DNA from 2 places in the Micromonospora sp. NPDC047812 genome. Region 1 is predicted to be linked to the other one. Evidence: riboswitches for the same ligand, from Rfam matches in the RefSeq annotation. Region 1 holds a riboswitch; the other holds the start of a gene.

Region 1 (15,506 bases):
GCGTTGAGCGTGCGGGCGTACGCCGCCACCAGGGCGAGCACGGCGGCCAGGACCGGCGCGGCCCAGGCCAGGGCGGTCCAGTCGACGCGGGCCAACGAGCCGGAGAGCCAGAACGTGATGCTCTGGGTGGCGTGCGGGTCGGCGACCCAGATGATGACGAACGAGGTGGCCGCCCCGCAGAGCTGCGCGACGGCCACGCCGGCCAGCACCACCCTCGTGGGGGCCAGCGCGGCCCGGCGGCCGGCCACCGCGGCCACGACCGCGAACGCGGCCAGCGCCCCGGCGAAGGCGCCCCCGGTGAGCGCGGCGACCCCGCCGCCGAAGCCCAGGACGAGGACCGCGACCGCGCCGAGCGACGCCCCCGAGGAGACCCCGAGCAGGTACGGGTCGGCCAGCGGGTTGCGGGTGACGGTCTGCATCACCGCGCCGACGGCCGCCAGCCCGCCTCCCACGGCGGCGGCCCCGAGCACCCGGGGCAGGCGCAGCCGCCAGACGATGTGCTCGCGCAGCAGCGGCACCTCGGCGTGCGGGAGTCCCAGCCGGTCGGCCACGACCGACCAGACCGTCGACACGGGAATGTCGGCCGGTCCGACGGTGACGGCCACCCCGATCGACACGACCAGCCCGGCCAGCAGGGCGACCAGCAGCACCACCAGGCCGAGCGGGTTGGCCGCGCGGACGCCAGCGGGGGCGGCACGGTCGGCGGACCCGAGGGCGGCGCGGTCGGCGGACCCGGGGGCGGCGCGGCGGGTCGGGTCGGGGGCGGTGCGGCGTGCTGGTCCCGGGCCGGCGCGGCGGGCCACGGCGGTCAGCGGTCCGCCCCGGCGGGGAGCTGCGCCACGCCCGCGGCGAGCGCCTCGACGCCGAGCACGACGCGCACCCCGGCGGAGGTCGAGGAGAACGGGATGACGACGAACCGTTGCCGGGCCACCGCCGGCAACTCCTTCAGGCCGGGGTGGCGGGTCAGGAAGGCCCGCTTCGCGGCTGCCGCGTCCCAGCCCGCGTCGACCAGCACGATCACGTCGGGATCGCGGTCCACGACCGCCTCCCAGCTGGTGTCGGCCCAGCCGCCGGTGAGGTCGCCGAACACGTTGCCCACCCCGACCGCCGACATGATCATGTTGGGGCTGCCGCAGCAGGCGCCCACGCTCGGGGCGTCGGTGCCGGCGTCCCACCAGAGCACGGACACGTCCCGCGCGCCACCGATCCGGGCGGCGGCCGTGGCGATCCGGGCCCGCTGGTCGGCGATGAGCTTCTCGGCCCGCTCCGGCACCCCGAAGACGGCCGCCACGTCCCGGATCTCGGCGAACACGTCCTCCACCGTCAGCTTCGCCGGCCGGTGCTGCTTCGGGCACCCGGCCGGCGAGAGGTACGTGCCGATGCCGAGCCCCGCGAGCGCGGCGCGGTCGCCGACGCCCTCGTCGCCGAAGGCGCTGTGGAACGAGGCGTAGACGAAGTCCGGCGCCGCCTCCAACAGCTTCTCCTTCGCCGGGTACTTGTCCGACAGCACCGGCACGGCGGCGTACGCGGCGGCGTGCTCCGGCAGGATCGCGTCGTCCAGGTACGCCGTGCCGGCCATGCGGTCGGCGAGGCCGAGCGCCAGCATGATCTCCGTGGCGGGCTGGTTCAGGGTCACCGCCCGCTCGGGCGGGGCGGCGACGGCGACCGGCGTACCGCAGTTGGTCAGCGCGACCGGGGCGGCGGCCGCCGGGGGCGCCGTGGCCGGGTCGTCCGTGGCGCAGGCGCCGAGCAGGACGACGAGGACGGACAGGGGCGCGGCAACGCGCCGGGACAGGGTGGACCGCACTGCGCGCACGCGCATCGGGACCGCCTTCCAACACCTCGTGGACGGGTCAACGCAGTGCCGTGGCCGGTCTCCTGGCTGACGGGAGGTGCGTCCGTGGCCGGCCTTCCCAGGCGGGTTACGCCCAGTGACCTCGTACGACGAGGGCCGCGAACTTCCCGATCACAGTGGCGAGGGCCGCACCGGTCTTCCACCGGCTTCCCGAGCACCACGGCAGAGTCACCCTAGCCGCCGGCCGCCCCGGAAGTCACGCGACGAACACCATCAGGGACGGTCCGCCGAGGGCTGTCGGGAGGCGCGCCGGTCAGGGCTGCGCGGCGGTCGGCAGGTCGACCACCCGGGTGGCCCAGCGGGCCATCAGCGCCGGGTCGTGGGTGATGAGCAGGACCCCGGCGGCGTGCTGCCGCTGGTAGTCGGTGATGACGGCCGCGAGGTGCGCCTGGGTGGAGGCGTCGAGCATGGCGGTGGCCTCGTCGCAGAGCAGGTAGTCGGGCCGGTGCACGAGCGCGCGGGCGAGGCAGGCGCGTTGCAGCTGCCCGTCGCTGACCGCGTGCGGGCGGCGGGCGAGCAGGTCGGGCGTGAGGCCGACGAGGTCGGCCAGCTCCGCCGCCCGGGCCCGCGCCTGTTCCTCGGGCGTGCCGGTGGCGCGCAGCGGTTCCGCGATGATGTCGGCGAGGCCCAGCCGGGGGTCGGTGGCGGCGCGGGGGCTCTGGAACAGGATCGCGACGCGGGTACGAACGGCGGCGGGCACCCGGTGCCGGGCGCCCGCCACCCGGTGGCCGTCGAGGGTGACGTGCCCGGCCTCGGGGGCGTGCAGCAGGGCCAGCACCCGGGCGAGGGTGGACTTGCCGCTGCCCGAGGGCCCGCGCAGGCCGACCGTCTCGCCGGGCGCGACGCGCAGGTCGACGCCGTCGAGGACGCGCCGGCCGCCGTAGGAGACCGCGACCTCGTGGGCCGCGAGGGCGGTGCTGGTCGTGCCGGCGCTCCCGGCCGTGCTGGTCGTGCCGGCGCTTCCGGCGGTGCTGGTCGTGCCGGCGCTTCCGGCCGTGCTGGTCATGCCGGCGCTCCGAGGGTCAGCGGGTGGTGACAGGCGGCCCGGCCCGGCGCGCCCGCGCAGGGAGCGGGCGGGGTGCGGCAGACGTCGGTGGCGCGGTCGCAGCGCGGGGCGAAGGCGCAGCCGGGCGGCAGGTCGGTGAGCATCGGCGGATGGCCGGGGACGGGCCGGAAGGCCCGCTCGGGCAGGGCATCGAGAAGACCTGCGGTGTACGGGTGGGCGGGCGCCGCGAACAACTCGGCCGTCGGCCGCCGTTCCACGATCCGGCTGGCGTACATGACGGCGACCGTGTCGGCGACCCGGCGGGCGGCGGCCAGGTCGTGGGTGATGAGCAGGACGGCGCCGCCGGCGTCGCAGCGGCGGCGCAGCAGGTCGAGGGTGTGGTCGACCAGGGGCCGGTCGAGGCCCGTGGTGGGTTCGTCGGCGAGCAGCAGCGGCGGGTCGGGGGCGAGGGCGAGGGCGGTGGCCAGGCGCTGGGCCATGCCGCCGGAGAGCTCGTGCGGGTAGCGGTCGAGGTCGGCGGGGTCGAGACCCACCTCGGCGGCGACCCGCTCGGCCGCCGCGGGCGCCTCGCGCCGGGTGTGCCCATGGGCGCGCAGGGTCTCCTCCAGCAGCCGCCGGCCCGTCCGTACGGGGGTCAGGGCGGTGGCGGGGCTCTGCGGCACCAGCCCGACCGCGCGGCCGCGTACGGCGCGGGCGAGGTGGCGCTCGGAGGAGCCGACCAGGTCGACCTGCGCCCCGGCGGGCGGGCGCAGGCGGGCATGACCAGTGACGGTGGCGTTGCCGGGGAGCAGGCCGAGCAGGGCGTGCGCGAGCACCGACTTGCCACAGCCGGACTCCCCGACCACCGCCAGGAGCTCGCCCGGGTGGACGGTCAGGTGCAGGTCGGTGACGGCCTGCACGACGGCGTCGCGGAGCTGGAAGCGGACGGTCAGCCCGTCGACCTCCAGCAGGCCGGGCCGCCCGTCGGCGGCGGTGCCACCCGTGCCGGCGCTGCCGGCGGTCTCGCCGGTGGTGGCGGATCCGGTGGGGCGGGTGGCGGTCCTCCCGGCCGGGGCGGTGGTGTCGGCGGGGGCGGGCTCGCGGGTGGTGGTCACAGGTTCAGCTCCGCTCGTACGCGCGGGTCGAGGCGGTCGCGCCACCGGCCGGTGAGGGCCGCCAGGGCCAGCGTGACGGCGACGAGGAGCAGGCCGGGCACGATGCTGGCCCACCAGGCGCCGGTGAGCAGGGACCGCTGCCCGTCGTTGATCATGTTGCCGATCGAGGCCAGGTGCGGGGGCAGGCCGAGGCCGAGGAAGGACAGCGCGGTCTCGTGCCAGACGGCGTGCGGCACCATCAGCGTGGTGGCCAGGGCCAACCGGGGCAGCACGTGCGGGAGCAGGTGCCGGGTGATCACCCGGGCCCGGCTGGCGCCGCCGGAGATCGCGGCGTCGATGAACGGCCGGGTACGCAGGCTGAGCAGCTCGGACCGGACGATGCGGGCGGTGGAGAGCCAGTGCGTCAGCCCGATCGACAGGATCACCGCGCCCAGGCTCGGCCGCAGCATCGCGACGATGAAGATACCCAGCAGCAGGTGCGGCAGCGCCGCGATGGTGTCGACCACCCGCATCAGCACGCGGTCGACCCAGCCGCCGAGGGTGCCGGCCACCGCGCCGACGAGGCCGCCGATCACGGTGGCGACGAGCGCGGCGACCGCGCCGACGAGCAGCGAGACCCGCAGGCCGTAGAGGCTGCGGTGGGCCACGTCGCGGCCGAGGTCGTCGGTGCCGGCCGGGTGCGCCCAGGAGGGCGCCAGCCGGGTCCGGGCCAGGTCCACCGCGCTCTCGTCGAGCGGCCAGAGGACGGGGGCGAGGAGGCAGGCCAGGCCCGCGCCGACGAGCACGGCCCAGGCGACGGCGGCGCCGACCCGGCCCGTACGCGGCTTCGGCCGCCGGACCCGCAGGGGCAGGGCGAGGTCAGTCATCGAGGCGTACCCGGGGATCGGCGGCGGCGTAGGCGAGGTCGGTGCCGAGGTTCGCGGCCAGCACCACGACGGTGGTGGCCAGGGTCGTGGCGGCCAGCAGCGGGAAATCGCTGCCCAGCGCGCCCTGTACGGTGACCGCGCCGAGGCCGGGCAGGGAGAACACGGTCTCCACCAGGACGGCGCCGCCGATCAACTCCGGCAGGTGGGTGCCGACGAGGGTGAGGAACGGCAGCAGCGCGGTACGCAGGGCGTGGCCGAACAGCACGGTGCGGCCGGGCAGGCCCCGGGCCCGGGCGGCGAGGACGTGGTCGTCGCGGAGGCTGTCGGCGACGGCGTCCCGGATGAACAGGACGAACCACGGCGTCTGGGCGATCGCCAGCACGCCCACCGGCAGGATCAGGTGCCGGGCCACGTCGGCGGGGTCGGTGCCGGTGGCGGTGATGTCGGTGAGCCCGCCCGCCGGCAGCCAGCCGAGGGTGAGGGCGAACAGGGCGATCGCGGCCAGCCCGATCCAGAACACCGGCATCGACTGCACGGCGTACGCGGTGGCGCGCAGCGCCCGGTCGAACCAGCCGCCACGCCGGTACGCGGCCAGCGTGCCCAGCAGCAGGCTCGCCACGAGGACGAGGGCGAGGGCGGCGCCGACGAGCAGCAGGGTCCAACCGGCACGGGCGGCGAGCACGGAGGTGACCGGCTCGTGGCGACTCGTGGACCAGCCCAGGTCGCCCTGGAGCAGGTTGCCCACCCAACGCAGGTACTGCACCGGCAGCGGGTCGTCGACACCCCAGTTGGCGCGGATCTGCGCCAGGTTCTCCTCGCTGGCGGTGAACGCCGCCGCGCCCGCGTACTGCTGGGCCGGGTCGATGGGCGAGGCCGCGCCGAGGGCGAACATGCCGACGCTGGTGGCGGCGAGGATCGGCACGGCCACCAGCAGCCGTCGGCGGACCACCGCGCCGGCTCCCGCCATCCGACGCGTCCGACGTCGGGGGGTGGCCCTCGCCGGTGCCGGCGCGGCTGTCGGGGCGGGCGTCGTCACGACTTCCTCGTCCAGGTGTGGATGTTCCACCAGAGGCTGTTGGCGACGTCGTGCTCGTGCGGCTCCACCCGGGGGGTCACCCCGGCGACGGCGTCCTTCACCACGTAGGTGTGCTGGAGGTAGGTGAGGAACACCCACGGCATGTCCGTCGCGAGCTGCTTCTGGAACGTGGCGTACGCGGCCTTGCGGGCGGCCGGGTCGGCGTTGGCGCGGCCGTCCTGCAACGCCTTGTCCACCACGGGCGACCGGTAGGAGCCGGGGTTGAAGAAGCCCTGGCCGGCGAAGGCGGAGCCGAACAGCTTGTAGCTGACGAAGTCCGGGTCGTACGGCGTGCCGTAGCCCATGACGAGCGCGTCGCTTTTCATCCGGGGGGTGATCGCGTCCCAGGTCAGGCCCTCGGGAGTGATCTTGATGCCGACCTTCTTCGCGTCGGCGGTCACCGCGAGGGCGAGTTCCTTGCGGAGGCTGTCGGTGGCCGGGTACATCAGCGAGAACGCGGCCTGCCGGCCGTCCTTGGCGCGGATTCCGTCCGGGCCCGGCTTCCAGCCGGCGGCGTCGAGGGCGGCGGTCGCGGCGGCCGGGTCGGCGGCGGGTTTGCCGACGATCGACGGCTCGGCGAACTCCGACGTCGGCGGCACCGGCCCGAACGCGGGCTCGCCCGCCCCGCCGAGCAGCCCGGTGACCATCGCCGCGCGGTCCACCGCGGCGTTCAGCGCCCGCCGCACCGCGAGGTCGGCGGTGACCGGGTTGCCCATCGGCAGCATCACGCCCCGGTAGTCGGCGGTGGGCACCCGCTGCACCCGGTAGCCGGCCTGCCCGTCGAAGCCGGTGGTCAGCTTCGGCGCCAGCTCCGCCGCGTCGAACTCCCCCGCCCGCATCCGCTGCGCGCGTACGTTGTCGTCGGCGACGAACGCCACCACCACGCCGCCGTTGGCGGGCTTGCCGCCCCAGTAGCTCTCGTTGGCCGCGAGCACGAGCCGGTCGCCCGGGGTCCACGAGGTCACGCGGTACGGGCCGGTGCCCACCGGCTTGCGGTTGAACTCGGCCTTGTTGATGTCCTGCCCGGCCAGCGCCTTGGCCGGCACGATCCCGAGGGCCAGCCGCTGCGGGAAGGGCGCGTAGGCGTACTTCAGGGTGAACACCACGGTCGACGGGTCGGGCGCGGTGACCGAGGCGAGCATGTCCAGGTCGGAGCGGAGCGTGGAGTCGACCTTCGGGTCCAGCACCGCCTGGTAGGTGAAGACCACGTCCTGGGCGGTGAACGGGCTGCCGTCGTGGAACAGCACGCCGTCGCGCAGCTTCGCGGTGACCGTCCTGCCGTCCGCCGACACGGTCGGCAGCTCCTGGGCCAGCGCCGGCACCAGCTCGTTGCGGGCGTCGCGGGCGACCAGCCCGTCGAAGATCAGGGAGCCGCCGTCGACGCCGTAGTTGAGCACCGGGTTCAACGCGTCCGGCTCACCCGCCGTCGCCACGACGAGCGTGCCGGCGCCGGCCGCGCCCGTCGACGTGGTCGTCGGCGAGGAGCAGCCGGCCACGGCGAGGACACCGGCGACGGCCACCGCCGCCACGCGCTTGGACACAGGCGTACCCATCACATGCTCCCGGGTCTGTTCTTCGCGCGACCGCCCGGCGTCACGCCGGGGCCGGCGTCCTGATCTGACCGACCGTGCCCGCGGCGGTCCACGGTCACGAGCGGACGGACGCCCCGGCGATGGTCTCGATCATCGCGTGCCGGGGGCAGCCGGCCACTAACGCCAGCATTCCGCAATTGCCAATCTCATGCAACAAGCGCCAGGGGGCCGTGTCGCCCAGGCCACACCCCGTCCGCGTCGGAGCGCGACGGTCAGCCGGCGGCGCCGCGGTCGTATGCGGCGCGGGCGCGATGGACCTGCTCGATGTGCGTCTCGGCCCAGTTCTTGATCGCCTGCTGGATCGGAAGCAGGGTACGGCCCAGCGCGGTGATCCCGTAATCGACGCGCACCGGCACCGCCGGCGTGACGGTGCGGGTGAGCAGGCCGTCGCGTTCCAGCTTGCGCAGCGTCTGGGTCAGCATCTTCTGGCTGGCGCCGGGGATGGTGCGGCTCAGGTCGCTGTAGCGCAGGGGCCCGTCGGCGAGGGCGGCGAGGGCGGCGAGGGCGGCGAGGGCGGCGAGGACCAGCGTCACCCCTTGTCGCTGAGCGTCGCCAGCAGCTGGTGACCCGGGCACTGCGCGAGGAAGGCGTTGTACTCGTCGCGCTGGTGCTCCCGCAGCTGGGCGACCTGGTTCGTGCCGCGCACGCAACGGCTCGCCGAGGCCGTACGCCACGACGTGCCCGGTGGTCGACGCCGCGGTGGTCGGCGTCGCGGCGCACGAGGCACTGCGGCCGGAGGGCACCTTCGTGGCCCTGGTCGCACCGTTCGCGCCGCCGCCCCTGCGGGCCACGCGCGTCGTCGTGCAGGAGGTGTTCGCCGACGGCGCGCGATTGGCCGAACTGGCCGCGTTGGTGGGCGCGGGACGGCTCAGCCCGCGCGTCGCGGACACCCTGCCGCTGGACCAGGTCGGCGTGGCCCACGACCGCCTCGCCGCGGGCGGCCTGCGCGGGCGCCTCGTCCTCACGCCCTGGCCACACCCGGACGCCCGGCGGGGCCGGCCCGACTCCCACCGGGCAGCGCCTGCCGGGCGTCCGGATCGGCCCCCGTCCACCCAGGCGTCCGGGCCGGCCCGCCCGCCGGGCGTTCCTGTCGTCGGGTCAGCCGACGGGAAGGGCGGCCAGCCAGTCCTGCCAGGCCCGCTCGCCGTTCCTGTCGTCGGGTCAGCCGACGGGAAGGGCGGCCAGCCAGTCCTGCCAGGCCCGCTCGCTCCGGGCCGGGTCCTGCCCGGGGGCGAAGACGTGGTGGCCGAGGACCAGGGCGTCGCCGCGCTCGGCGCCGGAGTGGAGGAACCGGTAGAGCGCGTCGGCGGTGCGGACACCGACGTAGGTCGGGAGGCCGGCCAGGTCGACGACGCCCTCGATCGGCGGCAGCCCGGCGACGGTGAACCGGACCCGCTGCCCCTCGGCGAGCGGACCGGCGACGCCGAGGGCGTCGGCCACGGCCGCCCACGCCCGGTCCGCGCCGCCGACGCCCGGGCGGAAGGCCGAGACCGGGGTCGCGGTCCGGCCGGGGAAGTGGGCGAGGTACGCGGCAAGCGTCCCGAGGTACATGTCCCAGCCGACGCCCATCGCCTCGTACTCGGTCTCCCAGTCGTCCCCGAGGACGCCACTCTGGACGAGCCGCAGGGTCGTGCTGCCCCGCTCGCGGCCCTCGATGAGGTATTCCATCGCCATGAAGGTGCCGTCCGGGGCCGTCGCGGTGCGGTCGGCGAGCCGCTTGCCGGGCTCCCACGCGGTGATCGTCGACTCCTCGACGTGGCCGGCCATCGTCAGGCGGGTCCGGCCGCCCTCGCCCGGCTCGACCTCGCTGCGGCCCATGAACCAGGAGTCGATGCCCGGCCCGGTGGCGATGGCCTCCCACACCTGCTCGGGCGTGGCGGCCAGCTCGACGTCCTTGCGCAGCTCGAAGTGGTGTCCCATGTCAGTCAGTGCTCCTCGTTCGCGGTGCTGTCGTCGGGGTCGGCGCTGGGGTGCAGGGCGACCACCACCCGGTGCTCGCGGCCGCCGGGGGCGTTCTCGTCGTGGTACCTGCCGACCAGGGCGGTGACGGTGGCGGCCAGTTCCTCGGCGAAGGCCGCCCGGTCGGCCGCCGAGGCGAACCGGACGGTGCCGTCGACCGCGAACGTCGCCACCCGCTGCTTCGCCCGCTCGGCGCCGGTGATGAGCGCGCCGACGTCCTGCACGAGGCGGGCGGCCAGCGCCAGCAGCCACCGCGCCGACAGCCGGTCCGGCGACTGCGCCGGGTCGGGCCGCACGGCGGCGAGGGCCGCGGGCGAGATCACGTACGACGCCGCGGTCGCCCGCATGACCCGCTCGGTCACGTTGCCCTTCCGGCGCTCCTCCACCAGTTCGACCAGGCCGTGCTGCTCCAGCGCCCGGAGGTGGTAGTTGACCTTCTGCCGGGGCAGGCCGACGCGGGCGGCGAGCATCGTCGCCGAGGCCGGCTCGGCGAGCGCGGCCAGCAGCCGGGCCCGCATGGGGTCCAGCGACGCCTCGGCCGCCGCCGGGTCCTCGATCACTGCGATGTCGAACATGACCACAGCGTCCCACCGACAGTTTTTCCTGTCAAGACAATCCGATTGATCGGTGAGGGCCCGCGCCGCTCACTCCTCCCGGGGACGCAGGCGCACGCGGCGCAGCAGTTGGGCGTTGAGCGCCACCACGATCGTCGAGGCGGACATCAGGATCGCGCCGACCGCCGGGCTGAGCGTCACCCCGGCCCAGGCCAGCACGCCCGCGGCCAGCGGAAGGGCGACGACGTTGTAGCCGGCCGCCCAGCCCAGGTTCTGGATCATCTTGCGGTACGAGGCCCGGGACAGCCGGATCACGCCGGTGACGCCCCGCGGGTCGGACGAGGCGAGCACCACCCCGGCGGACTCGATCGCCACGTCGGTGCCGGCGCCGATGGCGATGCCCACGTCGGCGCGGGCCAGCGCGGGGGCGTCGTTCACCCCGTCGCCGACCATCGCCACCCGCAGCCCGCGCCGTTGCAGGTCGGCCACGGCGTCGTCCTTGTCGGCGGGCAGCACCTCGGCGAAGACCTCGTCGACGCCGGGACGGAAGCCGAGGTCGGCCGCGACCGCCTCGGCGACCGGGCGGGCGTCCCCGGTGATCATGACGATCTTGCGGACACCCTGCTCCCGCAGCTCGGCGATCGCCTCCCGGGCCTCGGGGCGGACCTGGTCCTCCAGCGCGAGGGCGCCGAGCACGGTGGCCGTCCCGCCGTCGAGGCGCAGCAGGTGCAGCACCGCCGCACCCCGGCGCGACCACTCGCCCTGCCGGTCGCCCAGGTCGTCCGGCACCTCGGCGCCCAACTCGCGGAGCAGGGCGGGGCCCCCGACGGCGTACGCCGTGCCGTCGACCTCGGCGCGGACGCCGCGCCCGGTCAGCGAGCGGAACCCCGTCGCCCGCCGGGCCGCGCCGCGCTCGGACCCGGCGGCCACGATGGCCCGGGCCAGCGGATGCTCGCTGTCCGCCTCCACCGCCGCCGCCAGGGCGAGCACCTCGTCCTCGCTGCCGTTCCCCGTGGCCGCCACCCCCGACACCACGTGCTCGCCCCGGGTGAGGGTGCCGGTCTTGTCGAACAGCACCGCGTCGACCGTGCGCATCCGCTCCAGCGCCAGCCGGTCCTTGACCAGGATCCCGCCCCTGGCCGCCACGGCGGTCGACAGCGCGATCACCAGCGGGATGGCCAGGCCCAACGCGTGCGGGCAGGCGATCACCAGCACGGTGACGGTACGCACCACGGCCGCACCGGGGTCGCCGAGCACGGCCCAGGTCACCAGGGTCGCCAGGGCCACCACGGTCGCGACGTAGAACAGCCAGGCGGCGAACCGGTCGGCGAGCACCTGCGCGCGACCGCTGGACTGCTGGGCCTGGGCCACCAGGCGCTGGATGCCGGCCAGCGCGGTGTCCTCGCCGACCGCCTCGACGCGTACCCGGATCGCCGCGTCGGTGGCCACCGTGCCGGCGACCACCCGGTCCCCGACGCCCCGGGATACCGGCCGCGACTCGCCGGTGACCATGGACTCGTCCAGCTCGGCGCCGCCCTCGGTGATCCGGCCGTCGGCCGGCACCCGGGCGCCGGGCCGGACCAGCACCAGGTCGTCGACCCGCAGGTCCGCCACGGACACCCGCTCGACCCCGCCGTCCGCCGTCACCCGCTCGGCGTCGTCGGGCAGCAGCGCCGCCAGGGCGGACAGCGCGCCCTGCGCCTGGCCGATGGCCTTCATCTCCTGCCAGTGCCCGAGCAGCATGATCGTGACCAGGGCGGCGAGCTCCCACCAGAAGTCCAGGTCGAAGACGCCGAGCGCGGTGGCCGCCGAGGCGACGTACGCCACCGTGATGGCCATCGCGATGAGCAGCATCATGCCGGGCGCCCGGTCGCGCACCTCCCGCACGGCGCCGACCAGGAACGGCCAGCCGCCGTAGAGGAAGACGACCGTGCCGAGGACCGGGCCGACCCATGCCACGCCCGGGAACTCCAGCCGGTAGCCGAACCAGTCCATCACCATGTCGCTGGTCAGGACGATCGGCACGGTCAGCGCCAGGCTCAGCCAGAACTTCCGGCGGAACATCTCCGGGTCGTGCCCGGCGTGCTTGTCGTGCCCGGCGTGTCCGCCCGCGCCGTGGGCGTGCCGGCCGGCGTGCGCGTCGGAGGCACCCGTCGCGCGGGGCGGGTGGCCGTCGTGGTGGTGCGTCTCGTGGGGCATCTGCGCCTCCTCCCGACCCACCATACATACCCCCTCCGGGTATATGCCGACGGATCGCTCGGAGGAGAGGCGGGCGGAGGGTTTGCGGCGGTGGGCGCCGGGAAGCCCGACGGTCGACCCCGCGCGAGAGGGAGATGACGCCGTGCACGTGCTCCACGAGGATCCGCGCCGGGTCGCGGACGACGCCGCACCGGTTCGGACGCCCGTCGCCGCACGCGGGCCGGTCGCCGGTGGCGACGATCGGCCGGTCGCCACCCACGGGCCGCTCGTCGCCACCGGCGCGCGGGACGCCGCGCCGCGTCCCGGGGGCGCGTCGTGAGCGGACCGGTCGGCGCCGAGCCGGTCGGCGAGCTGGAACTCGTCCACGCCTTCACCGGCCCGATGCCCACCGGCGTGAGCGTCTCGCACACCGGCCGGATCTTCGTCAACTTCCCGAAGTGGGGCGACGAGGTGCCCGCCACGGTGGTCGAACTGCGCGACGGCCGCGAGGTGCCCTTCCCCGACCAGCGGTGGAACAGCCCGTCGGGCGACGACGACGCGGAGGCGTTCGTGTCGGTGCAGAGCATCGTCGTCGACCCCGCCGACCGGCTCTGGATCCTCGACACCGGCAGCCCGATGTTCCGCCCCACCTCGCCCGGCGGCCCGAAGCTGGTCCGGGTCGACCTGGACACCGACACCGTCGCCCAGGTGATCACCTTCCCGACCGACGTCGCCCTGCCCAGCACCTACCTCAACGACGTGCGCTTCGACCTGCGCCGCGGCGAGGCGGGCGTTGCCTACGTCACCGACTCCTCCGACTCCGGCCCGAACGGGATCATCGTGGTGGACCTGGCCAGCGGCGCGTCCTGGCGGCGGCTGCACGACCACCCGTCCACGAAGGCCGAACCGCTGGAGACGTTCCGGCCCGTGGTCGAGGGCCGGCCGTTCCTGGAGCGCCCCGCCGACGGAACGCCGAAGCCGGTGACGATGGGCGCGGACGGCATCGCCATCTCCGCCGACGGGGCCCGGCTGCACTACTGCCCGCTCGCCTCGCGCCGCTGGTACAGCGTGCCCACCGACGCGCTCACCGACCGTTCGGCGGCCGACGACCAGGTCGCCGCGTCGGTGGTGGACGAGGGCGACAAGGGCGGCGGCTCCGACGGCCTGGAGACCGACGACGCCGGCCGGCTCTACCTCACCTCGTACGAGCACGACGCGGTGCTGCGCCGCCGTCCCGACGGCGGGTACGAGACCGTGGTGCACGATCCCCGCCTGCTCTGGCCCGACACCATGTCCGTGGCGAGCGACGGGCACCTGTACGTGACCGCCAACCAGTTGCACCGCCAGGCGAAGTACCAGCGCGGGCAGGACCTGCGGCGCAAGCCGTACGCCCTGTTCCGCGTCCGGATCGACGCCGGCCCGGTCCGGCTGCGCTGACCACCGGCACGACGGCGCCGGCACCCCGCGCGGGATGCCGGCGCCGTCGCCGTCCGCGGACCGGTCAGCTCATGGTGGCGAGCAGGTCCCGGCAGGCCCGCTCGCACGCGCGGCAGGCGTCGGCGCAGACCCGGCAGTGCTCGTGCATGCCCGCGTGGCTGGCGCACTCGTCGCCGCAGGACTTGCAGGCGGTGGCGCACGCCTCCAGCAGGGTGCGGCTGATGTTGGCGTCGTAGCCGGTGTGCCGGGACAGCACCCGGGCGGTCGTCGTGCAGATGTCCGCGCAGTCCAGGTTCGTCCGTACGCACTTCGTCAGCTCGGCGACCATGTCCTCGCTCAGGCAGGCGTCGGCGCAGGCGGTGCACGCCTGGGCGCAGGTGTTCAGCGCGTCGACGACGGCGGCCAGCTTGGCCCGGTCCAGGTTGATCGACTTCGGGTACGTCTCGAGCATCGGCATCGTGGTGCTGGGCACGGCGTTCTCCTCTCGGTCACTGCCTGTGCACTACCCGCGACCGTCGCCCGGCATGCGGCCACCGGCGGCACCGGTCGCGTCGGGCCGTCGACCGCGTCGACCACCGCGCCCGGGTCCCACCGGCTGACCGGCTGCGGAGGCGACGGCCCGCCGGTCGCCGCGGTGGCCGATGATCGGGCCATGTTCAGACGCCTCCGTGAGACGGCCCGCGAGAACCGCCGGCAGCAACGGCTCATGTCGAAGTCGAAGAACCCCGACGGCTGCTGTGACTGCTGCGACCTGGGGCTGTTCTCCACCCTGCTGATGCTCGGCTCGGCGACGGCGGCGGCTACCCGGGCGCCGGTGCTGGACCGGGCGGGGGTGGCGGCGATCCGGGGCTACCGCCGGTGGCTGTCGCCGCACTGGCCGGGGCGGTGCCGCTTCACGCCGACCTGTGGGGCGTACGGGTTGACGGCGGTGGAGTGGCACGGGCTGGCGGTGGGGGGACGGCTGGCCGCCGAGCGGGTGCGCCGCTGCCGTCCCGGGGTGCCCCGGGGTACCCACGACCCGGTGCGCCGACCCGTGCGCCTGGAGTGAGCCGGCCGGAGATCGGGTAGAACGGGACCATGGGCCAGCTGAGCAGTTCCCCACCCCCGCCGCAGGCCGTTGAGCTGCGCCGGTGGACCCTGTCTGAGGCGGTTGACCTGCGGGCCCTGCGGGCGTCCCTGCACGAGGAACTGACCGGCGACGTGCTCGGAGAGGGCGAGGCCCTGGAGGAGGTCCCCGAGCTCGTCGCGCTGATCGCCACGGAGCTGGCCACGAACGCCCTGCGCCACGGGATCCCGCCGACGATCGTCCGGCTGCTCGCCACCGACGACTGCCTCATCCTCGACGTCGCCGACCACGACCTGGGGTCCCTGCCGCAGCTCGCCGAGGCCCGGCCCGTCGGCGACGGCGGGCGCGGCCTGGAGCTGGCCCGCGCCCTCTCCCTCGACGTCGGCTGGTACGCCACGGGCACCACCAAGAACATCTGGGCGTCCTTCCCCCGCACCGAACGCCTGAGCGGCGCCCGGAGCGCCTGACCGGGCACCGGCAGCCCGGGCGGCGCGGGGCGGAACGGCCGGCCGCACGCCCGCTCCCGGGCGACGAACCGGTCGAAAGGGCGTCCTGGCAGGTCGCGGGCCCGGCGCCCGTTCCCGGCCGACCTACACTGGTTGCCGTGAGGAAGTCAGCATGACCAGCAGCGAACGGCGGGCCGCGCCGGGCGGGCACATCTGCTGGTCGTACGACGACCCGGAGTCCCTGGCCGACCAGGCGGAGCGCCACCTCGCCACGAGCCTCGCCGCCGGCGAGCGCTTCTGGTACGTGACGCCGCGCCCCTCGGACCTGGTGGCCGAGCGGCTGCGCGCGCTGCCGAGCTTCTCCGACGCCGTACGTCA
Region 2 (15,506 bases), on a different contig from region 1:
AGGTGCCGGGCCGCGCCGACCACCAGCCGGGCCCCGGCGAGCGCGGGCGCAGCGGCGGGGTGCGCGGCTCCGCCCGCGGCGTCGATCCCGACCACGGTCACCGCCGGCCCGACGCCCGCGACCGGCTCTCCGGCGGTCACGCCGCCCACCGGCCCGAGGACGCGACCACCCGGTCGCCGGCGAAGTCGACCATGGCGACGTCGACGGTGACGGCGTCGCCGGCGAACCGGAGCAGCACCTGCCGCACCCGGTGGCAGAGCAGGTCGCCGGCGGCGCCGAGCAGCCCGGCGGCCTCCCACAGCTCGTACGCGTGCCGCCCGGTGTTCGCGGCGGTGACCGCCGCCACCAGCGCGGGGTCGCCGCCCGCCTCGGCGGTGACCGCCCCGAGCAGCGAGAGGTCCACCTTGGACCGGGTGTAGTGGGTCATCAGAATGCCGGCCGCGAGCTTGGCCAGCTTGCCGGCCATCCCGACGAAGACCACGCCGGTCATCCCGTCGCCCACGGCGGCGGTGACGGCCGCGCCGGTGAAGTCGCCGACCTCCACGAAGCACACCTCGGGCAGCTCCGGCAGCAGCGCGCGGGCGGCCCGCTCGGTGCGCCCGCCGGTGCACAGCACCACGGTCCGCTCCCCCTGGGCGGCCATCACGTGCACCGCCTGCACCACGCTGGCCCGCCACGACGCGGTGGAGAACGGGCGGACGACGCCGGTGGTGCCGAGGATGGAGATGCCGCCGAGGATGCCGAGCCGGCGGTTGGTGGTCTTGCGGGCCATGATCTCGCCGCGCGGCACGCTGACCACCACCCGGACGCCCACCTCGGTCAGGTCGACGACCTCGGCGACGGCCTGGCCGATCATGCGGCGCGGGGTCTCGTTGATGGCCGGCCCGCCGACGGGCAGGCCGAGGCCCGGTCTGGTGACGGTGCCGACGCCCGGCCCGCCGTCGAGGCGCAGCCCGGGCGTGTCCCGCCAGCTCACGGTGGCGGTCAGCTCGGCGCCGTGCGTGACGTCCGGGTCGTCGCCGGCGTCCTTGACCACCACCGCCTCCGCCCGCGCCCGGCCGTCGACCTCGCAGCGGGCCACCGGAAAGCTGACCCGCCGCCCGGCGGGCAGCCCGATCTCCACCTGCCGCTGCGGCACGCCGGTGACCAGGGCGGTCAGCGCCGCCTTGGTCGCCGCCGTCGCACAGGCGCCGGTGGTCCACCCGGTGCGCAGCGCGGTCGGCCGGACCTTCGCGGTACGCGGCAGGTCCGGCTCGCGCAGCGGCGGCTCGGCGTACGTCATCAGGCGCGCCCGTCCCCCGGTGTCCCGCCGCCGGCGCGGGCACGGCGCAAATCGGCGCGGGCGGCCGGCTCGGCCCGACGGAAGGTGTGGAAGTGCCCGGGGTGGTAGAGGTGCGAGCGGGTGCCGGCGGCGGCGAGCGCCGGGCCGACCAGGAAGAGGGTGTGCTTCCAGAGCTTGTGCTCCTTGACGGTGGCCTCCAGGTCGCCGAGCGCGCACCGCACCACCAGCTCGTCGGGCCAGGTCGCCTGGTACGCCACCACGACCGGGGTGTCGGCCGGGTACCCGCCGGCCAGCAGCTCGGCCTGCGCCTGGCCGGAGCGGGCGGCGGAGAGGAACAGGGCCATGGTGGTGCCGTGCCGGGCGAACTCGCGGACCCGCTCGCCCGGCGGCATCGGGGTCTTCCCGCCCTCCAGCCGGGTGAGGATCACCGACTGGGCGACCTCGGGGATGGTGAGTTCCCGGCCGACGATCGCCGCGACGGCGGTGAACGACGAGACGCCGGGGACGATCTCCACGGCCAGCCCGAGCGCCCGGCACAGGTCGAGCTGCTCCTGCACCGCGCCCCACAGCGCCGGGTCGCCGGAGTGGATCCGCGCGACGGTCAGCCCGTCGGCGGCGGCGCGCTCGTAGAGCGGCAGCACGCCCTCGATCGGCAGCCGCGACGAGTCGACGATCTCCGCGTCGGCGCGGGCGTGGGCGAGCACGTCGGCGTGCACCAGGCTGGCCGCCCAGACCACCACGTCGGCGGAGCCGATCACCCGGGCGGCGCGCAGGGTCAGCAGGTCCGCCGCGCCGGGGCCGGCACCGACGAACCACACCTTGCCCGTGCTGGGCGGCCCGCCGTCCTCGGCGTGGCCCGCGATCGGCCCGGTGCTCACAGCTTTCCTCCCCTACGGTCCCGGCGGGCCGGGACCAGCAGCGTCGACAGGTACGGCAGGTCGTCGGCCGCGTCGGTGACCGCGCCGATCCGCTCGCCAGGCAGCCCGAGGCCCCGGCCCAGCACGGCCTCGCCGAGGCGGCCCTGCCGGCGCAGCTCGGCGACCAGCTCGGCGTGCCGCCGCCAGCCCTTGTACGCCACGACGGTGCCCGGGCCGGCGAGCGCGTCGGCGAAGAGCGCCAGCCCGGCGGTGGCCGGCAGCAGGGTCAACGGTTCCCGGCCCTCGCAGAGCGGCACGCCGCTGCGCGCCGCGAGGTCCTGCATGGCGGTGATCCCGGGGACCGTGCGCACCTCGACCGCCGGGCGCAGGGCGCGGACACCCTGCGCGAGGTAGCCGAAGGTGGAGTAGACGTTCGGGTCGCCGATGGTGGCGAAGACGATCGCGCGGGCGCCGCCGTCGACCGCGTCGAGCACCGCCCGCGCGGCGTCCTCCCAGGCGCGTTCCCGGCGGGCGGTCACCCCGCCCCGGTCGTCGAGGGCGAACGGCAGCCGGCGCAGCCGGCCCGGCGCGACGTGCGCGGCCACGGTGGCCTCGGCCCGGCCCGGGGGCGCGTCGCCGGCCGCGGCGAGCCGGTCCAGCACGGGTACGAACACCACGTCGGCCTCGGCAAGCAACCGGGCCGCCCGCAGGGTGAGCAGTTCGGGGTCGCCGGGACCGACCCCGACCCCGGTCAGCGTCGCGGCGCCCGCGCGCCCGTTCACCGGCTCGCGGCTGTCGTGACCGGTCACCGGGTCGCCGCCTCGACCAGGCGGCGGGCGGCGTGCGGATGGCCGGCCCAGTGCGTGTGCAGGTAGGAGGCGTGCACCCGGCCGGCGACGAAGCCGTGGTCGGCGCCGTCCCAGCGCCACGCCGGCTGGTCGCCGTGCCCGGGGTCGGTGACGGTGCGGTGGAACTCGTGGCCGCGTACCGGGTCGCCGGGGCGGTGCAGCGGGGAGCCGGTGACGGCGACGGCGTCGCGGTAGCCGAGGGTGAGCCGGTCGGTCATCCGGGCGGCCAGGTCCAGCCGGCCGCACATGGGGACCCCGTCGAGGTGCCGGCCGAGGTAGAGCAGGCCGGCGCACTCGGCGACCACCGGGCCGTCGAAGTCGGCCAGCTCGGCGCGGAGCGTGGCGTTGTCGGCCAGCTGCGGCGCGTACGCCTCGGGGAAGCCGCCGCCGACGACCACCGCGCGGGTGCCGGCGGGCAGGGCGGGGTCGCGCAGCGGGTCGAAGGGGGCGACCGTGGCGCCGGCGGCGGCGAGCAGCTCGGCGGTCTCGGCGTAGGAGAAGGTGAAGGCCGGTCCGCCCGCGACCGCGACCACCGGACGCCCGGCGCCGGCGAGCCCGCCGACGGCGGCGGCCGGATCCCAGGCCGGGGCGCGCAGGGGGCCGGCGGTGCGGGCCAGGTCGAGTACGGCGTCCAGGTCCACGGTGGCCGCGACGAGGTCGGCGAGGGCGGCCACGATCGCCAGGGACTCCGGTGCCCGCTCGGCGACCGGCACCAGCCCGAGGTGGCGCGCCGGGGCGGCGACCTCGACGGCGCGGGCGACCGCCCCGAGCACCGGTACGCCCACCTCGGCGAGCGCGTCGCGCAGCAGCGACTCGTGCCGGGGCGAGCCGACCCGGTTGAGGATCACCCCGCCGATCCGCACGCCGGGGTCGAACGCGGCCATGCCCAGGGCGAGCGCGGCGGCGGAGCGGCCCTGGGCGGTGGTGTCCAGCACCAGCAGGACCGGGGCGTCGACCAGCCGGGCGACGTGCGCGGTGGAGGCGTACCCGCGGCGGCCGACCGCGCCGTCGTGCAGCCCCATCACGCCCTCGACGACGGCGATGTCGGCGGGCGTCGGGGTGCCGGCGCCGTGGCGCAGCAGCGGCGCGATCCGCTCCTCGCCGACCAGCCACGGGTCGAGGTTGCGGCCGGGGCGGCCGGCGGCCAGCGCGTGGTAGCCGGGGTCGATGTAGTCGGGGCCGACCTTGTGCGGGCTGACCACCAGGCCGCGGCGGCGCAGCGCGGCGAGCAGCCCGGTGGCGACGGTGGTCTTGCCGTGCCCGCTGGCGGGCGCGGCGACCACCACGCGGGGCAGCGCCCACGCGCCGCCGTGGTCGCCGGTCGCGTCGTTGTCCCGGGCGCCGCCGGTCGCGGCGGCATCGGTGGACGGGGGGCCGCCGGCCGGGTGTCCCGCCGGCGCGGTGGGGCCGTCGGGACCGCGCGGGTCGGTACGGCGGCCGGGGCCGGTCACCATTCGATGCCCTTCTGGCCCTTCTGGCCGGCGTCCATCGGGTGCTTGACCTTGGTCAGCTCGGCGACCAGGTCGGCGGCCTCCACCAGACGCGGGTCGGCGTCCCGGCCGGTGATCACGACGTGCTGGAAGCCGGGGCGGTTCGCCAGGGTGTCGACCACCTCGGCCACGTCCACCCAGCCCCACTTCATCGGGTAGGTGAACTCGTCGAGCACGTAGAGGCCGTACCGCTGCGCGGCCAGGTCGCGCTGGATCTGCCGCCAGCCCTCCAGGGCGTCGGCGGCGTGGTCGGCCTCACCGCCGCGCTGGATCCACGACCAGCCCTCGCCCATCTTGTGCCACGCGACCGGGGCGCCCTGCCCGGTGCGCTCGTGCACCTCGCCGAGGGCGCGGAAGGCGTTCTCCTCCCCCACCCGCCACTTGGCGCTCTTGACGAACTGGAACACCCCGACCGGCAGCCCGGCCGTCCAGGCGCGCAGGGCCAGCCCGAACGCGGCGGTCGACTTCCCCTTCATCTGCCCGGTGTGGACGATCAGCAGCGGCCGGTGACGCCGCTGCCGGGTGGTCAGCCCGTCGGCGGGCACGTGGGACGGCTTCCCCTGCGGCATCAGGCGACACTCCTCTTCTGCCCGACGGCGGCGACTGCGGCGACGGCGGCGGTGCCTGCGGTGGCGGTGGCTGCGGTGGCGGTGGCTGCGGTGGCGGTGGCTGCGGTGGCGATCTTGGTAGGGGCGGGCCCTCCTGGGGGCCGTTCCTTGCCAAGATCTGCGGCGGACCGGTCGTGCGGGCCGGGACGGGGTGCCGGCGCGGGGGCCGGGCGGCCGGCGGCGAGAGTGGTCAGGGGGGCGGTGGCCACCTCGTCGAGGCGGTGGTGGGCGGCGTCCAGTTGGGCGGCGAGGCGGCGCGCCAGGCCCAGGCGGACCGGGCCGCTCTCGCAGTCGACGACGACGCAGGGCGCGCCGGTCGCGGCGAGCACGCCCGCCGCGCGGGCCGCCCGGTCGAGCGGGCGCTCGCCGGCGGTGGCCCGGCCGTCGGTGACGACCAGCACCAGGGGGCGGCGGCGGGGATCGCGCAACCGCTCCAGCCGCAGCAGGTCCGCGGCGGCGAGCAGCCCCTCGGCCAGCGGGGTGCGCCCGCCGGTGGGCAGCTCCGCCAGCCGGACGGAGGCGGCGAGCACCGACGAGGTGGCCGGCAGCAGCAGCTGCGCGGCGGCGCCCCGGAAGGCGACCACCGCGACCTTGTCCCGGCGCTGGTAGGCGTCGGTGAGCAGGGCGAGCACGGCCCCCTTCACGGCGGCCATCCGCGCCCGGGCGCCCATCGAGCCGCTGGCGTCGACGACGAAGATCACCAGGTTGCCCTCGCGCCCCTCGCGGACGGCCTCCCGGACGTCGTCGGGACGCAGCCGCAGCGGCCCGCCGACCCGGCCGCGGGCGGCCTGGTGCGGGGCGGCGGCCCGGACGGTCGCCGGCAGGTGCAGCATGCCGGCCCGGGCGGTCGGCACCCGCGCCCCGGTGGTCCGTCCGCGCCCGGTGCGGGCCCGGGAGCGGCGGCCGGGCACCCCGTCGCCGACCCCGGGCGCGGTGAGCAGCCGGGCCTTCAGGCCCTGCCGGGGTACGGCCACGGCCTGCCCGCCGCCGGAGCGGCCGTCCGCCGGCCGGGTCCGGCCGGGGGCGCCCTCGCCGCCCGGGTCCCCGGCGTCGGGCGGGCCGGTCGAGGCGTCGGCCGAGCGCCCGGTGGCGTCGTCGCCACCGCCGGCCCGGTCCGGCCACGTGCCCTCGCCGCCGTCCCGGCCGGTGTCGCCGTCGCGCCCGAGGTCCGGCGCGTCCGCGCCGGCCGGCGTGGTCCCGTCGGCGTCGCCGGGGTCCGGGGCGCCGCCGGCCCCGCCCGGGCCACCGCCCGGGCCGCCGGGTCCGCCGCCGTCCGGGCCGGAGTCCGGGCCGTCGCCGGGGCCGCCGTGCTCGTCGTCGGGGTCGTCGTCGCCGGCCCGGTCGAGGGCCTCGTCCAGGCGCTTCTCGTCGAGCCCCGGAGCGTCGAACGGGTCCCGGCGACGCCGGTGCGGCAGGGCCAGCCGGGCGGCGACCCGCACGTCCTCCACCGTGACCGCGTCCCGGCCGTGCCAGGCGGCGTGCGCCAGCGCCGTACGGGCGGTGACGATGTCGGCGCGCATGCCGTCCACGTCGAACGCGGCGCACACCTCGGCGATCCGGCGCAGCGCGGCGTCGGGCAGCAGCACGTGCGCCAGCCGCTGCCGGGCGGCGGCGACCCGGCGGGCGACCTGCGCGTCGGCGTCGGCCCAGCGGGCGGCGAACCCCGCCGGGTCGGCGTCGGCGGCGAGCCGGCGGCGGACCACCTCGACGCGTACGGCCGGGTCGCGGCTGGCGCCGACCTCCACGGTCAGCCCGAAGCGGTCCAGCAGTTGGGGGCGCAGCTCCCCCTCCTCCGGGTTCATCGTGCCGACCAGCAGGAACCGGGACGCGTGGCTGACCGAGACGCCCTCGCGCTCGACGTGGCAGCGGCCCATGGCGGCGGCGTCGAGGAGCAGGTCGACCAGGTGGTCGTGGAGCAGGTTGACCTCGTCGACGTAGAGCACCCCGCGGTGGGCGGCGGCGAGCAGGCCGGGCTCGAAGGCGCGCACCCCCTCGCCGAGTGCCTTCTCCAGGTCGAGCGAGCCGACCACCCGGTCCTCGGCCGCCCCGACCGGCAGCTCCACCAGCCGGGCGGGACGCCGCTCGGCGGCCGGCGCGGCCGGGTGCGGCCCGTCCGGGCAGGACGGGTCGGGGGCGGCGGGGTCGCAGGCGAAACGGCAGCCGGCCACCCGGTCGACCGGCGGCAGCAGCGCCGCCAGGGCCCGTACGGCGGTCGACTTGGCGGTGCCCTTCTCGCCGCGCACGAGCACCCCGCCGATCGCCGGGGAGACGGCGTTGAGCAGCAGGGCCAGCCGCATGTCGTCCATGCCGAGCACGGCGCTGAACGGGAAGGTGGTCACCGTGCCGCCTTCCGTTCGCGACTGCGGAGCTCGCAGGACCGGCTCACTCCTCGCGCTCACTGCCGTTCCTCCAGGTCGCCCTCGCTGGCCAGGTACGTCTCGCGGAGCCGGTCCAGGGTGGCCGGCTCGGGTTCGGCCCACAGGCCCCGGTCGGCCGCCTCCAGCAGCCGCTCGGTGATGCCGCGCAGCGCCCACGGGTTCGACTGCTCCAGGAACTCCCTCGTGGTGTCGTCGAAGACGTACGCGGCGCTCAGGTGCTCGTACATCCAGTCGTCGACGACGCCGGCGGTGGCGTCGTAGCCGAACAGGTAGTCGACGGTGGCGGCCAGCTCGAAGGCGCCCTTGTAGCCGTGCCGGCGCATCGCGGCGATCCACTTCGGATTGACCACCCGGGCCCGGAACACCCGCCGGGTCTCCTCGCCGAGGGTGCGGGTGCGCACGTCGTGCGGCATCGCCGAGTCCCCCACGTACGCGGCCGGGGCGGCACCGGTGAGGTGGCGGACCATGGCCACCATGCCGCCGTGGTACTGGAAGTAGTCGTCGGAGTCGACGATGTCGTGCTCGCGGGTGTCCTGGTTCTTGACCGCCACGGCGATCCGGGCGAAGGAGCGTTCCATGTCGGCGCGCGCCTCCCGCCCGTCCAGCCCCCGGCCGTAGGCGTAGCCGCCCCAGACGGCGTACACCTCGGCGAGGTCGGCGTCGCTGCGCCAGTTGCGGGCATCGATCAGCGGCAGCAGCCCGGCCCCGTACGCCCCGGGCTTGGAGCCGAAGACGCGGGCGGTGGCCCGCCGCTCGTCGCCGTGTTCGGCGAGGTCGGCGGCGACGTGCGCGCGCAGGAAGTTCTGCTCGGCGGGCTCGTCCAGGGCGGCCACCAGCCGGACCGCGTCGTCGATGAGCGCGACCACGTGCGGGAAGGCGTCGCGGAAGAAGCCGGAGATGCGCACGGTGACGTCGACCCGGGGGCGGCCCAGCTCCGCCGTCGGCACCACCTCGACGCCGGTGACCCGACGGGACCGGTCGTCCCACGTCGGGCGGCAGCCGAGCAGGGCGAGGATCTCGGCGATGTCGTCGCCCTGGGTACGCATGGCGCTGGTGCCCCAGACCGTGAGCCCGACCGAGCGGGGGTACTCCCCGGTGTCGGCGAGGTGCCGGGCGAGCAGCGAGTCGGCCAGGGCCACGCCGACGTCCCAGGCGTTGCGGCTCGGGATGGCCTTCGGGTCGACGGAGTAGAAGTTCCGGCCGGTGGGGAGCACGTTGACCAGGCCCCGGGTGGGCGAGCCGGACGGGCCGGGCGGCACGAACCGCCCGTCGAGCGCGCCCACCACCCGGTCGATCTCGTCGGTCGTACGGTTCAGGCGCGGCACCAGCTCGGTGGCGGCGAAGCGGAGCACCGCGGCGGCGTCCGGTACGGCCCGCCCGGCCACCTCCTCGACCACCACCTCGACGGCGTCGGCGTCCCAGCCGAGGGTCTCCATGCCGACGACCAGCCGGCGGGCCAGGGCCTCGATGAGGTCGACCGCGTCGGCGGCGGTCACGCCCGGTCCCTCCACGGTCTCGGTCAGCGCCTCGGGCACGGTGAGCCGCTCCCCGGGGGCGGCGAGCAGCGCCTGCTCGTCCAGCCCGTACGCGCCGGCCAGCGCCTGCCGCAGGCCGGGCAGCGCGCGGGCGCCGCCCCAGACCTGCGGAGCGCGCAGCACGGCGAGCACGAGGTTGACCCGGGCCTCGCCGGTGGGCGCGGCGGCGAGGATGTGCAGGCCGTCGCGGATCTGCACGTCCTTGACCTCGCACAGGTAGCCGTCGAGGTGCAGCACGAAGTCGTCGAAGTCGTCGGCGTCGGGCATCCGCTCGGCGTGCAGGTCGTGGTGCAGCTCGGCGGCGCGTACCAGGTCCCAGATCTGGGCCCGCAGGGTCGGCACCTTGGCCGGGTCGAGGGCCTGCACGGTGGCGTACTCGTCGAGCAGCTGCTCCAGCTTCGCCAGGTCCCCGTACGTCTCGGCGCGGGCCATCGGCGGCACGAGGTGGTCGACGACGACGGCGTGCGCGCGCCGCTTGGCCTGCGTGCCCTCGCCGGGGTCGTTGACGATGAACGGGTAGACCAGCGGCAGGTCGCCGAGGACGGCGTCCGGGGCGCAGCCGGCGGCCAGCCCGAGGCCCTTGCCGGGCAGCCACTCCAGGGTGCCGTGCTTGCCCAGGTGCACCACGGCGTCCGCGCCGAACCCGCCGTCGGCGACGGGCGCGGCCAGCCAGCGGTACGCGGCCAGGTAGTGGTGGCTGGGCGGCAGGTCCGGGTCGTGGTAGATGGCGATCGGGTTCTCCCCGAAACCGCGCGGCGGCTGGATCAGCAGCACCACGTTGCCGAAGCGCAGCCCGGCGAGCACGATGTCGCCGCCGTCGGTGTAGAGCCCGCCGGGCGGCTCGCCCCAGTGGGCGAGCATCCGTTCCCGCAGCTCCGCCGGCACCTGCGCGAACCACCGCCGGTACGTCTCCCCCGGCACCCGCGCCTCGGCGGCGCCGAGCTGTTCCGGGGTGAGCCACTCGACGTCGTGGCCGCCGGCGGCGATGAGGGCGTGGATGAGCGCGTCGCCGTCGTCGGGCACCGGCGCGTCGCCGAGGTGGTAGCCGGCGTCGGCCAGGGCGGCGAGCAGCCGCACCGCCGAGGCGGGGGTGTCCAGGCCGACGGCGTTGCCGACCCGGGAGTGCTTCGTCGGGTACGAGCTGAGCACGACCGCGAGCCGCTTGTCGGCCTGGGGCACGTGCCGCAGCCGGGCGTGCCGCACGGCGATGCCGGCCACCCGGGCGGCCCGCTCCGGGTCGGCGGCGTAGGTGGACAGCCCGTCGGCGTCGATCTTCTTGAACGAGAACGGCACGGTGACGATCCGGCCGTCGAACTCGGGGATCGCCACCTGCATCGCGGCGTCCAGCGGGGACAGCCCGGCGTCGCTGGCGGCCCACTGCTCGCGCGTGCTGGTCAGGCAGAGCGCCTGGATCACCGGCACGTCCAGGGCGGCGAGCGCGCCCACGTCCCAGGCGTCCTCGTCCCCTCCGCCGGAGGCGTCGGCGGCGACCGTGCCGCCGGCGGCGAGCACGGTGACCAGCAGGGCGTCGCAGCGGGCGAAGAGCCCGAGCGGCCCCGCGTTGGCGGTGAGTCCGCGCAGCGAGCCGCAGTAGATGGGCAGCGGGTCGCCGCCGGCCGCCTCGACCGCGTCGGCGAGGACGTCGACGAACCCGGTGTTCCCGGCGAGGGCGTGTGCCCGGTAGAAGACGATCCCGACCGTCGGCCGGTCCGGCCGCGTGGGCCGCTCGCCGTGGATGCCATACGTCGGGGTGGGCGCGGGCGGGGCGAAGCCCTCGCCGGTGAGCAGCACCGTGTCGGAGAGGAACCGGGCGAGCTGGGCGAGGTTCTCCGGCCCGCCCTCGACCAGGTACGCCAGCGCCTGGGTGGCCACCCCGGAGGCCACGGTGGAGGCCGCCATCAGCTCCGCGTCCGGCACGTTCTCGCCGCCGAGCACGACCGTCGGCACGCCGGAGGCCAGCACCGCGGCCAGCCCGTCCGGCCACGCCTGCCGGCCGCCCAGCAGGCGTACGACGGCGAGGTCGACGCCGTCGAGCAGCGCGGGCACGGCGTCGGCGGCGATCCGGGCGGGGTTGGCGAGCCGGTAGTCGGCGTCGCTGGCGCGGGCGGCGAGCAGGTCGGTGTCGGCGGTGGAGAGCAGCAGGATGCGCACGGACAGCTCCGGAGAGTGACGCCCGGGTCGACGCGGGGACGACCGGGCGATGCGGGGATGGGCGCGGTTCAGCGGGTACGACGGGCCGGCGGCCGGCTCACCGGCGGGCCGGCGGGGTCGGGCGGCGCGGTGCGGGCGTCAGCGGTACGCGGCGAGGGTGGACCCGGTCACGGTGGTGAACCGGCCGGGCACGGTGCGGGCGCCACCGGGAGCCGGGCGACCGACGGCGGGCATGGTGCGGACCGGCGGGTGCGCGGCGGCCCCGCGGCTGGCCGGCGGCACGGAACGGCGGCCACGCGCGGCGATGCGGCCGCCCGCGGGAGAGTTGCCGCCAGCGGGGCCGTTGGCACGGCCGGGCACGATGCGACGATGATCGTCGATGGGGGAGACGCGGTGCGTCATCGGGTCCTCCTCGGGTGTCCACGCCCTGGGGTCACTCCGACGGCCGAAGTATCCTGGCTCCCGGATCGACGCTCTCCCCCGGCCTTCCAACCGCGCACGCACGGTCGTGACTCACGAGGGGGGATCGCTCCCCGGTGACAGTGGCGGGACCGCGCCGGAATCGCACCGGCTTCCTTCACTGCCGTCAGGCCGCGAATGCTGCCACACCCCGGGCCGCCGGTCAACGCCACCCCACCCCGGCTCACGGCACCTCGCATCGATCGACGAACAACGATCGTGATGCCCGTTCAGGCACGCCTTTCGCATTGTCGTCGGCCAATGTAAGGTCTGAGCCGCCGAATACGGCGACGGTGGCCCCGGAACGCGCACGGGCCGAGCGGAACGGCACCCGCGCACACCCCGGCGCCCGCGTGCCGTTCCGCTTCCCCAGCAGGCAGGCTGCGGCGCGCGGGAGGCGTCGCCGCCCGCCCGACGTGGTGACGGGGACCTCGACCACGGTCGACGTCGGCTCACCGGTCGGCGAGCCCCGATTCGTAGCCCCGCGATGACCAGTTGCGCCCGGTCACGGGCGGCCAGCTCCGTCAGCAACCGGCCGATGTGCGTCTTCACGGTGCCCCGGCTGAGGTGCAGGTGCCGCTCGATCTCGGCGTTGGACATCCCACGGGTGATCAACGTCAACACCTCCCGTTCCCGCCGGGTCACCCCGTCGAGCCGTCCGGGCACCCGCCGGGCGGCCGGCAGGCGGGTGCACTCGGCGATGAGCCGGCGGGTGACGCTCGGGGCCAGCAGCGCCTCGCCGGCGACGACCGCTGGGCGGCCGGCCGGGTGGTGCGCCCGCGGACGCTGGTGAGGCTGCTCCCACTGCTCGCGCCGTTGCTGCTGCTCGCCTCGATCCACCGGGTGGTCGGCGCTCCACCGGGGCTGCGGCGTCGCCCGGGTCCAGGTGGCGTACCGCTATCCGACGCTCACGGTGCTGCTCGCCACCGCGACGCTGGGGTCCGCCGCCGTGCTCGTGGCACGGATCGTCCGACTCGGGCGACGCGAGCGCGCCCGACGACGGGCATCCTCCCCGTCAGGCCGGACCGCCCGGCGCGGTGGGACGGGACGCGACGCACCAGGCGGCGGTCGCGGCGACCGCCACCGTCGCGCTGAACAGGAAGGGTGCCCGCATGCCCAGGCCGGCGGCCAGCGCCCCGCCGGCGAGCGCCCCGAGCGCGGCGCAGCCGTAGGAGAGCATCCGGGAGGCGGCGACCACCCGACCGAGCAGGTCGCCGGGCACGAGGCGTTGCCGGATCGACAGCGCGACCACGTTGAGGACCGCGAACGACGCGCTGGTGGTGACGACGACGGCCACCGCGGCGATTCGGTGCGGCGCGACGGCCAGGAGGGCCGGCGTTCCGGCCGTGACCGCCATCGACCAGGCCAGCACGGGACGGTGCCGGAACCGGCCGATCAACCGGTCGGCGACCAGGGAGCCGGCGAGCCCGCCGGCCGCACCGGTGGCCAGCAGCAGGCCGAAGCCGAACGCGCCAAGACCGAGGCTCTGCCGCGCGTAGAGCACGAAGATCGCGAACCAGGCGCTGTCCGCGGCGGCGACTGCCGCGCCGACGACCACGAGCGTGCGGAGCACGGGTTGCCGGGCCAGCCACCGCAGCCCGGCGAGCGCCCCGCGCCTGGCCGGGTCGGCGGCGGCGCTCCGCCCGTCCGCGTCGGCGCCCGACCGTGCCGGGCCGGGGCGGGCGAGACTCAGCGGCAGGGACAGCACGAGCATGACGGCCAGCGCGAGCGAGGCGCCGTTGATGGCGAAGGGCAGCGCCGCGCCGACGACGAACAGCATCGCCCCGACCGGCGGACCGACGAACTCGTTGCCCACGATCTCACCCGCCACCAGCCGGCCGTTGGCCCGCTCCAGCTGTGCGTCGTCCACCAGGCGGGGGATCGCGGTCTGGGCGGCGGTGTCGCGCAGGGTCTCGCCGACACCGAGCAGGAAGGCGGCGGCGACCACGAGCGCGACCGAGGCCACGCCCGTCGCCACGGCCACGGCCACCGCCGCCAGCACCACGACGCGGCCGGCGTCGGCGGCGACGATCAGTGCACGGGCCGCCCGGCGGTCGGCCAGCGCGCCGGCCAGCAGGCCGGTGACCAGCCACGGCAGGAACTGCGCCGCGGCCACCGCGGCCACCGCCACCGGGTCGTCGCTCAGCGCGGCGGCGAGCAGCGGAAAGGCGGCCACCCGGATGCCGTCGCCCAGGTTGGCCAGCGCCGCGGCGGTCCAGAACGTCCAGAAGGGACGGCCCAGCGACCGGGACCGATCAGCCATCGGGGCACCTTACCGCGCCGGGTCCGACGGAGCAGCCCCGTGCCGGTCCGGCGGACAGCGGGCAGCGGGCCGGAGTGGTCTCGGGCGTACCGCTCATGGGCGTGGTGCCCCGGCCGGTCAGGGAGCCTGACCCCCCGGCTGGTCCGCGGGCGTGACGACGGGCGGACCGGTCAGCGGGCGTGGCGCTCCGGGTGGGCCCGGTTCCACGCCCGCATCCGCTCCGGGTAGCCGGTGCGGGCGGCCTCGTACAGCGGCACCGCGTGCTTGCGGGCGATGGACCCGGCGGCGCGCGGCGAGCCGGTGCGCCGGCGGATCCACTCGCCGTCGTGGGCGATGGCGACCACGGTGGTGTCCGTCGCCGTGGTCTCCGGCTCCAGGTAGAACTCCACGCCCCGGCGGCTGGCCACGAACGCCTCCAGCGCGGCCAGGTCCTCCCGGGTCGCCTCGCGGTCGAGCTTCGTCGGGGTCGCGTCGGCGGCGCGCGGCCGCCGGTTGAACCAGCCCATGCCCGGCTCCTCTCCTCGGCGTCCTCCCAGTGCAGCACCGTCACCTGGCAACCGTCTGCGCACCACCTGGGAGCCACCTGCGCGCCCCGGTCGTCGCCCCCGGGCCCGACCTCGCGGGGTGGCGGACGAGCACGGGCCGGCGGGCGGGGGGCCGCTCAGCGGGCCGGCGGGCGGGTGGCCGGCACCAGGGCGAGGGTGGGCAGCAGCAGCAGCGGCACGACGAGCAGCGCCCGCAGCGTGCCGACCCGGTCGCCGAGCAGGCCCAGCAGCGGGGGGCCGGCGAGGAACGCCGTGTACCCGATCACGGCGACCACGCTGACCCGGGCCGGCGCCCGCCGCTCGTCGTCGGCCGCCGCGCTCATCCCGACCGGGAAGCCCAGCGACGCACCGATCCCCCAGAGCGCGACGCCGGCGATCGCCACCGGCCCGGAGCCGGCGAGCACCGCCACGCCCGCGCCGAACGTGGCGAGCAGGATCGTGGCGGACAGCACGGGTACCCGACCCCACCGGTCCAGCGCGACGGTCCCCGCCGTGCGGCCCAGGGTCATGCCGACGACGAAGACGCCGAAGACCGCGGCCCCGGCCGCCTCGCTGAGGTCGTGGCCGTCGATGAAGGCGACGGCCAGCCAGTCGTTGGCGCTGCCCTCGGCGAACGCCGACACCAGCACCAGCAGGCCAACGAGCAGCGTACGGGGCTCCCGCCAGGCGGCGAGCAGTTCGCGGCGGCGCTCGGCCGGGGCGGCCGACGCGGAGGCGGTGCCGCTCTCGGCCGCCGGCAGGAACGACCGGACGGCCAGCAGCGTGCCGAGCAGCACCACCGCGGCCAGCGCGGCGAGGTGCACGGCGACCGGCACGCCGAGGCGGGCCGCCCCGGCGCCGAGCCCGGCCCCGGCCACGGACCCGAGGCTCCACGCCGCGTGGAAGCGGGGCATGACGGTCCGCCCCAGCCGCCGCTCGACCGCCGCGCCCTCGACGTTCATCGCCACGTCGCAGATGCCGGAGCCGTAACCGAGGGCGCACAGCCCCACCGCGACCCCGGCCAGGGACCCGGCCAGGGCGGCGAGCCCGGTCACGGTCAGCCCGGCCGCGACGACCAGGGTGGAGAGCGCGACCGTGCGGGCCGCCCCGA

What was found. A riboswitch is a leader RNA that binds a small molecule or an ion and turns the genes downstream of it on or off. The one in region 1 is predicted to bind cobalamin.
Region 2: another riboswitch for cobalamin. It lies ahead of AB0883_RS22495 (hypothetical protein); the one in region 1 lies ahead of AB0883_RS10965 (ABC transporter substrate-binding protein).

What each region holds. Positions count from the first base shown of each region.
Region 1 covers NZ_JBEYRY010000002.1:700,046-715,551, forward strand. Annotated here, with positions in the region: gene AB0883_RS10960 (iron chelate uptake ABC transporter family permease subunit) at 1-803, opposite strand, end outside; gene AB0883_RS10965 (ABC transporter substrate-binding protein) at 809-1,822, opposite strand; cobalamin riboswitch at 1,851-2,032, opposite strand; gene AB0883_RS10970 (dipeptide/oligopeptide/nickel ABC transporter ATP-binding protein) at 2,109-2,861, opposite strand; gene AB0883_RS10975 (ABC transporter ATP-binding protein) at 2,858-3,955, opposite strand; gene AB0883_RS10980 (ABC transporter permease) at 3,952-4,821, opposite strand; gene AB0883_RS10985 (ABC transporter permease) at 4,814-5,788, opposite strand; gene AB0883_RS10990 (ABC transporter substrate-binding protein) at 5,854-7,449, opposite strand; gene AB0883_RS10995 (helix-turn-helix domain-containing protein) at 7,701-8,021, opposite strand; partial or broken gene AB0883_RS11000 (NADP-dependent oxidoreductase) at 8,236-8,391, shown strand; gene AB0883_RS11005 (SRPBCC domain-containing protein) at 8,650-9,408, opposite strand; gene AB0883_RS11010 (helix-turn-helix domain-containing protein) at 9,414-10,022, opposite strand; gene AB0883_RS11015 (heavy metal translocating P-type ATPase) at 10,092-12,200, opposite strand; gene AB0883_RS11020 (L-dopachrome tautomerase-related protein) at 12,516-13,616, shown strand; gene AB0883_RS11025 (four-helix bundle copper-binding protein) at 13,681-14,088, opposite strand; gene yidD (membrane protein insertion efficiency factor YidD) at 14,269-14,664, shown strand; gene AB0883_RS11035 (ATP-binding protein) at 14,694-15,149, shown strand; gene AB0883_RS11040 (MEDS domain-containing protein) at 15,301-15,506, shown strand, end outside.
Region 2 covers NZ_JBEYRY010000006.1:127,481-142,986, reverse strand. Annotated here, with positions in the region: gene cbiE (precorrin-6y C5,15-methyltransferase (decarboxylating) subunit CbiE) at 1-140, opposite strand, end outside; gene AB0883_RS22530 (cobalt-precorrin-5B (C(1))-methyltransferase) at 137-1,282, opposite strand; gene cobM (precorrin-4 C(11)-methyltransferase) at 1,282-2,160, opposite strand; gene cobI (precorrin-2 C(20)-methyltransferase) at 2,157-2,921, opposite strand; gene AB0883_RS22515 (cobyrinate a,c-diamide synthase) at 2,945-4,441, opposite strand; gene cobO (cob(I)yrinic acid a,c-diamide adenosyltransferase) at 4,435-5,046, opposite strand; partial or broken gene AB0883_RS22505 (VWA domain-containing protein) at 5,265-7,391, opposite strand; gene cobN (cobaltochelatase subunit CobN) at 7,481-11,149, opposite strand; gene AB0883_RS22495 (hypothetical protein) at 11,288-11,551, opposite strand; cobalamin riboswitch at 11,598-11,727, opposite strand; partial or broken gene AB0883_RS22490 (LuxR C-terminal-related transcriptional regulator) at 12,107-12,253, opposite strand; gene AB0883_RS22485 (MFS transporter) at 12,624-13,871, opposite strand; gene AB0883_RS22480 (hypothetical protein) at 14,042-14,377, opposite strand; gene AB0883_RS22475 (MFS transporter) at 14,533-15,506, opposite strand, start outside.